DNA from 2 places in the Advenella sp. genome. Region 1 is predicted to be linked to the other one. Evidence: riboswitches for the same ligand, from Rfam matches in the RefSeq annotation. Region 1 holds a riboswitch; the other holds the start of a gene.
The links. Region 1 has a riboswitch for glycine ahead of gcvT (glycine cleavage system aminomethyltransferase GcvT). Riboswitches for the same ligand answer to the same signal wherever they lie in the genome.
Positions count from the first base shown of each region.

Region 2: linked by a shared signal. The riboswitch ahead of ACTIKR_RS07105 (D-amino acid dehydrogenase) and the one ahead of gcvT (glycine cleavage system aminomethyltransferase GcvT) in region 1 are both predicted to bind glycine.

Region 1 is NZ_JBQEAU010000006.1:48,185-52,007, reverse strand. Features, by position in the region: gene ACTIKR_RS02060 (NAD(P)/FAD-dependent oxidoreductase) at 1-1,056, shown strand, start outside; gene ACTIKR_RS02055 (GrlR family regulatory protein) at 1,270-1,602, opposite strand; glycine riboswitch at 2,065-2,169, shown strand; glycine riboswitch at 2,180-2,298, shown strand; gene gcvT (glycine cleavage system aminomethyltransferase GcvT) at 2,361-3,506, shown strand; gene gcvH (glycine cleavage system protein GcvH) at 3,580-3,823, shown strand, end outside.
Region 2 is NZ_JBQEAU010000028.1:4,384-8,206, reverse strand. Features, by position in the region: gene ACTIKR_RS07110 (Bug family tripartite tricarboxylate transporter substrate binding protein) at 1-303, shown strand, start outside; gene ACTIKR_RS07105 (D-amino acid dehydrogenase) at 507-1,754, opposite strand; glycine riboswitch at 1,890-1,976, opposite strand; gene ACTIKR_RS07100 (Bug family tripartite tricarboxylate transporter substrate binding protein) at 2,187-3,146, opposite strand; gene ACTIKR_RS07095 (nitroreductase family protein) at 3,406-3,823, opposite strand, start outside.

The DNA of each region.
Region 1 (3,823 bases):
CGATGCAATTTCACCAATATAGGCACCACCTGGCAGCAATTTCTGTCCGCCAATCCGGCGTTCTGTCGATCGGCCCTGTCTGCCTATACGCCAGAAGACTTCCTGACGCTGGTGCGCAGCCATGGCATTGCCTGGCATGAAAAGCACAAGGGCCAGCTGTTTTGCGACGACAGCAGCGAGCAGATTATCGATATGCTGGTGGCCGAGTGCGAAAAGGGCGGCGTGAAGCGGCGCATGCAAGCGACCGTGAGCGCGATTGGCCAGGAAAATGGGCGCTTTACGGTGCAGACCCAGAATGGGATGCTGACGGCCGATAAGCTGGTGATCGCAACCGGCGGCATGGCCATTCCCCAGTTGGGCGCGACCGATTTCGGACTGAAGGCGGCGCGCCAGTTCGGGCTGAAAATCATTGAGCCTCGCCCCGCGCTGGTTCCGCTGACCTTCGATCAGCAAAGCTGGAAGCCGTTTGCCGAGCTCTCGGGGCTGGCGGTGCCGGCCAGGCTGGAGACGGGGCAAGGCAAGCGCAGAGGGCACTTCGATGAAGACCTGCTGTTTACCCACCGCGGCCTGTCGGGCCCGGGAATCCTGCAGATTTCCAGCTATTGGGAACCCGATACGCCGATCCACATTGATTTGCTGCCGGGCCGGCAACTGGCGCAGGAGCTGGTGCAGCGCAAGAAGGGTAGCAGGCAAAGCCTGGTGCATGCTCTGAGCGAAGTCTGGCCGCGTCGGCTGGCCGAGAACTGGCTGCAATACCGGGGCATGCTGCCGGCACAGCGGCTGGCCGATACGGCCGACAAGCCGCTGATGCAACTGGCAGACAGTGCGCAACCGTGGACCCTGACGCCTTCCGGAACCGTGGGCTACAAAAAGGCCGAAGTGATGCGCGGCGGCGTGGACACGCGCGCGCTGGACCAGAAATCCATGCAGGCACGCAACGTGCCGGGACTGTATTTTATTGGTGAGGTGGTCGATGTGACCGGCTGGCTGGGGGGTTACAACTTTCAGTGGGCCTGGGCGTCTGCGATGGCCTGCGGCCGCGCCCTGTCAACGTGAGGTAATGCGGGGTTGGCTAGTCGAAGGTGGCGCTGGTCATCATGTGTTGTTATGCGGCGGCGCTGCCGCGATATTTTCAAATGGCAATGACAACAGTGGGTTCAGATAAAAGTGTTCAGGCAGGGTACCGGTCCGGCGGGCGGCCATGTGTGGCGACCGCTGTATAAATTATAAGAATGTGAATGCCGGCCCGGTCAGCCCTGGACGACCCGTTTAGAAGCCCAGGTCAATATTGGCGATTTTCCGGGCATCGATCACGATTTCACGACCGCTGGGTGAATAGCCAGTCAGGCGAAAGCCGGTATCGGTTTTACTGCCCATCAGGGACAATTCAAAGCTGTTTTCGTCGGTGCCGAAAGACTGGTCAACCGCAGTATATGCCTTGATTTTCAGGTTGGCGACGATTTCATCGTTGCCGTCGGACTGGATGGTGCCTGAATACAAGTAATGGGCATCGCCCCCCCGGACCTTGTTGTCTTCTACGACCGTCACTCCGGCGTGGGCTTTGGAATCTGCGATCACTGTTGCGTAGAAACCGTTATCCATAATAGTACTCCTTATGTAGTTGCCACTAGGGCGCTTGATGCTGACTGCAGTGGCGAGCGGTTCTGGAATAGACCCGCTCGCTAATGAAGCTGCTAATGAAAACGTGTGTTCTGTATCTGATATTGTTGTGTTTTATGCTGACGTTCACCAGCGGATGGCTAGTGTACCGCAACATGATGACACTCGTGTGTGAGGGTACTGCCGCACGGGTGACAAATTGCTTGTGGTCAAGTGTATTCTATCTCTTTTCCAAAGAATTATTTAATTGAAATTATAAGATGTAACAGTTCGTATTGTTATGATAACAATGCTATAACGGCAGCTAACATCTGTTAACTCGTGCGCTTGTTAAATAAGCAGGCCAAGCGTTTCCGGCAGCAGCGCAGCGGCGGTAAAAAATTGGATATCGGGGTTGTCACAATGGATTTTTTTGCCGTTTGCCTGTATCCTTTCGCATGCTTTCAAATTGTCGTGGGAGAGAGCAGCAGGCGGCCACTGGCCCGTCATGTTGCCACCGAAGGCGCAATTCGCCCGGAATCGCTCAGGTCCATGTACCGCACAATCACCGGCCCGGCCGGTAAGGCACTCTGGAGAGACCTTTTCATTAAGGCGCCGAAGGGGAAACGCGCTGTGCTGCGCCATCAGGCCAGCCCAAAGCGCGCTACAACTCTCAGGCAAAAGGACAGAGGGCGACAAGCGCCGGTTTCATGGTGAAACCTGTGCGCTGCGACCTTCAATCCTTTTCAACAGGTGCAAGCATGTCTACACAGACAACCCCTCCAACTGCGGCAAGCGCTCCCCCCACTGAACTGAATCGCACGCCCCTGTTCGCGGCCCACCAGGCCGCAGGTGCCAAAATGGTCGATTTCGGCGGCTGGGAAATGCCTATTTCGTACGGCTCGCAACTGGCCGAACACCATGCCGTACGCCAGAAAGCGGGCATGTTCGATGTCTCCCATATGCTCAATGTCGATGTGACCGGCCTGCAGGCGCGGCGCTTCCTGAGCCTGCTGCTGGCCAACGACGTGGCCAAGCTGGCCATTTCCGGCAAGGCGCTCTACAGCTGCATGCTGAACCCCGAAGGCGGGGTGATTGACGACCTGATCGTTTACTTTTTCGATGATGACCGCTGGCGTGTGGTCGTGAACGCCGGTTGCGCGCAAAAGGATATTGACTGGATGCAGCGCGTGGTCAGCGAGCACAAGCTGGATGTCATCATCACCCCCCGGCGCGATCTGGCCATGATTGCCGTACAGGGCCCGCAAGCGCGTGAACTGGTCTGGCAGATCCATCCTGAATGGCAGGCGGCGACCGAACCGCTCAAGGCGTTTTTCGCGGCCAGTGTCGGCAATGACACGCTGGTGGCCCGCACCGGCTATACCGGCGAAGACGGTTTCGAAATTGTGTTGCCAGCCACGCAGGCCGAGCCTCTGTGGCACCAGCTGGTTGCAGCGGGCGTGGCGCCTTGTGGCCTGGGCGCGCGTGATACGCTGCGCCTTGAGGCCGGCATGAACCTGTACGGCCAGGATATGGACGAGCAGACCCAGCCGGCACAGGCTGCACTCACTTGGACAGTCAGCCTGACCGATACCCAGCGCGACTTCATTGGCCGCCAGGCCATTGAGTCTGCACCGCGCAAGAACGTATTTACCGGCCTCAAACTCAATGAGCGCGGCGTGATGCGTGCGCATATGCGGGTACGCACCGCGCAGGGCGAAGGCGAAGTGACCAGCGGCACCATGTCGCCCACGCTGGGCGTGTCCGTGGCGTTTGCCCGTCTGCCCCAGGGCGTTGCAGCTGGCGATGCCGTTGACGTGGATATTCGCGGCAAGTGGGTGCCTGCCACAGTTACCGCGCTGCCTTTCGTGCGCAACGGCAAGGCCGTTGTTCCTGCACAGAAATAGAAAACCGTCACATAAACCTTGATACTATATGACCGTGTGCAACGTGGTCATTTTCCTCTTCCAGGAGTCTTGAATGAAATTACCTACCGATCGTAAATACACCCCTTCGCATGAGTGGGTCCTGGCCGAAGGCGACGTGTTCGTTGTCGGCATCACTGATAATGCCCAGGAACAGCTTGGGGATCTGGTCTACGTGGGCGACGTCCAGGTGGGCGCGCAATTGAAGGCGGGCGATACTGCCGGCGTGGTCGAGTCGGTCAAGGCCGCTTCGGACATCTACGCACCGGTCGATGGCGAAATTGTCGCGTTCAACGATG
Region 2 (3,823 bases), on a different contig from region 1:
ACCAGCGCCAAGCGCCTGCCTTTGCTGCCCGATGTGCCTACCATGCAGGAAGCCGGCCTCAAGGGCTTTGAATCATACAACTGGCAGGGCGTGATTGCGCCTGCAGGCACCCCCGAACCGATTATCAGTAAACTGAATACGGCGTTCAACAATATTCTGAAAAAGCCCGAGGTGCAAAAAGCCTTCGAAAGCACGGGCGGCCAGTCTGCCGGCGGTTCACCTGACGATTTCGCCAAGTTCATCCAGAGCGAAACGGTCAAATGGGCCCAGGTTATCAAAACCTCGAATGTCTCGGTAAATTAAACGGCAACATCGTTATGTGCCTTATCGGGCGGGCGCCTGTCCGGCGCTGCTATGAGGGCTCCATTGTCGAGAAATCGGACAAGGATGCGTTCTTTACTCGTCCGCAAAGTGACCGGGCCCGCGATTTTCTGCAAAAAATACTGGTGTAAATGCGGCGATGTGCAGGTTCAGGTGATCTGCATATCGCACGCTCAAATTGTGTTTCAGTACGCCGGCTGCAATGTGGGATTTTGCGCCGATGCTTCGACCATTTCTCCCAGCATCTGGGCGGTGATGGCAGACAATGTCCATCCCAGGTGCCCGTGTCCGGTGTTATAGAAGACGCCGGGTTTGCGCCCACGGCAAACGCGCGGCATCATATCGGGCATCATCGGGCGCAGGCCGCACCATGGCACCACGCGTCGGGTGGATATCTCGGGAAACAGGCGGCGGGTCCAGTCGATAAGGGGTTGTACCCGGTCTGCGCGGATGTCCTTGTTAAAGCCATTGAATTCGGCCGTACCCGCCACCCGAAAGCGATCACCCAGAAAGCTGGTAACGATTTTGGCGTCTTCATCCAGCAGGCTGACCCGAGGCGTTGCGGCCAGGCTGGCCGCGTCGTCCAGATGGACGCTGATGGAATAGCCTTTTACCGGATAGACATTCATCGTATCGCCCAGCATGCGGGCGATGGCCCGGCTGCCGGTGCCGGCGCAAACAACAATATTCTCAGCTTCAAGATAGGCCGACTGGACATCGTCGTAGCGCTGATGGAAAATTTGATGATGGTTCCGATCGCTGGTAATGCGAGTGACCGACGTATCCATGACAAAACGCACGCCCAGCTTGCGGCATGCTGCGGCCAGCCCGATGGTGAACTTGTGAATGTCGCCGGTGGCGTCCGATGGGGTATACAAGCCCGCGAAGAAGTCCCCGGTCAGTGTCGGTTCAATGGATCGCGCTTCATCCGGCGTGACCGCATAGCGTTCCAGGCCGCCTTCCTGCAGTAGTGCATTGGTTTTTAAGGCCTTGTCAAAGCTGTCCTTGTCATAATAGATGTGCAGTATGCCCCGGCGCTCCAGATCAAAATCGATGTTCTCCTGTTCTGCCATGGCGTACAAATGACGGCGCGCTTCAATGGCCAGTCTGGTCGTTTCGATAGTATTGGTCTTGTGGTTGGGGATATTGCGTACGAATGCGGCGAGCCAGCTGTATTTATGCCAACTGAAGGCCGGATTGAGCAGCAGGGGCGCGTTGCGTTTGCCGATCCAGCGCAGTCCTTTCATGATGGTGGCGGTGCTGTTCCACACTTCGGCGTTGCTTGCCGAAAGCTGGCCGCCGTTGGCAAACGACGTTTCCATGGCGGCGTCCCGGTTTTTGTCCAGGACAGTGACCGAATAGCCGAGTTTGGCCAGGGTATAAGCGGTGGTGATGCCGGTAATGCCGGCGCCGATGATGGCGACACGTGACATAAACGTCTCCGATAGCGGTGATGCAAATCACACGATCTGCATACCCCATCTGTCACGGTACCTGAGAGTTTCACCGGCTTGTTGCATGAAGCCGGTTCCCCTTCGGTGGGCGCATGCGCCTCTCTCCAGAGTGTCGCGTTATTTGCAGTCCTTTTGCCTGAGAGTTTCCGGGGTGGTTGCTCCGTCGGCGTCAGCAGGGCTGAACTCTCCTGCAAACACGTATGTCGACAACGCATATGATAGTCGCCTGCTGTAAGACAACAAGCTAGGGTTTACCCTAGTCTGGTAAATAAGAGGATGCTGGAAACGCCGGTCAGCTGCCAACGCAATGGGTCATGCCGCCGTTTGTCCACGGCCTTTGAAATCAAAAAACCGGTTACCCCGCTGTGGGGTGAACCGGGTTGCTGTGGCGACGGCGGTATGATCGCGGTTCTATTGCACTGTAATTTTATTTTCCTTGATGATTTTTTCGTACAGTGCAGAATCCCGTTTAATGAGTTCGCTCAGTTCAGCCGCAGAGCCGCCGATGGGCACAAAACCAGCCGTCCTGAACTTGTTCTTCACATCCGGTTCTTTGACGATTTCGGCAAGTTCCGATGAGACGCGGTCCACGATTTCCTGGGGCGTTCCTTTCGGGGCCATGAGCGAAGTCCACGAGTTCATCACAAAGCCCTTGAAGCCGGCTTCTTCCATGGTGGGGATGTCATCTTCACCTTCCCAGCGTTTGGCCGACGTAATTGCCAGCGCATTGAGCTTGTCTTCCTTGACGTAACTCATAGGCACCAGGATTGGATCAAAGACCATGGAAACCCGGCCACTGAGCAAATCTGCAAGAATGGGTGCGCTGCCCTTATAGGGAACGTGTGTCATTTCAAGCCCGGCTTCATCGGCAAAGTGGGCGCCTGTCAGGTGGGCGCTCGAACCTGTGCCGCTGGAGGCGTAGGTCAGATGGTTCTTCTTGCCGTATTCCACCAGTTCTTTCATGTTCTTGGCAGGCACTTGCTTGCTGACAAAAAGAAATAGGGGTAGGTCGGCAATATGCGATACCGGAACGAAATCCTCGTTGCTATAGTTCAGCTTGTATAAATGCGGATTGGCGGAATAGGCGGCCAGGACAGTGACAAACGTATACCCGTCCGGCTTGGAGCGCGCGGCCTGGCTGGTTCCGATCGTACTGTTTGCGCCGGGTTTGTTTTCAATCACGATTGGTTGCTTGAGCCTTTCCGACAGCTTCTGCATGACAACGCGGGTTACGGTGTCAGTCGCGCCGCCCGGCGTGTAGGGAACGATAACCTTGATGGGTTTGTCGGGCCACGCCGCCTGAGCCGCCATGGGCAGAATCAGGGCAGCAAGAGCGGTGTACGCGAGAACAGATGTCCCTTTTATTTTCATTTGAATCAATCCTTATGAGATTTGGATAACCAATAAAGGATAACAAACATTGGTCAAGAATAAGCGTTCTCCTGATGAAATAAAAAAGGAAATCCGATCGCCTCCCAAAAAATGACAAAAGCCCGCAGGACTAGACTGGACGGGCTTTTGCACAGCGGAACAATACCCAGATGCAAGGGGCAATCTCCCCAATTTTGGTGTTCTGCTTGATGGAATGGCTGCCGGATGCAGACGGCGCTGCAGTACAGAAAAACGTGGTTTAGGCAAAGACGCGGAAGCGGTCCTTGTCGTCCATGTATTCTTTTTCACCAGCCGGGTTGATGATGCTGCCAAAAGGCATCTGGGCACGCAACTTCCAGCTGGCTGGAATATCCCATTCTGCCTGGACTTTATCGTCGATCAGCGGATTGTAGTGTTGTAGCGAGGCACCAATGCCGTGTTCAGCCAGCGCAGTCCAGACTGCCAGTTGCGCCATGCCGGTTGAGTGCTCGGACCAGATGGGGAAGTTCTCGGCGTAGGGAGCGAATTTTTCCTGCAGATCGGTTACTACGTCCTGATCTTCGTAGAACAGCACGGTGCCGTAGGCAGCCTGAAAGCCGCTGAGTTTTGCATCGGTGGCCGGGTAAGCGTCAGCCGGTACGATGGCTTTGAGCGTTTCCTTGGCAATTTCCCAGACA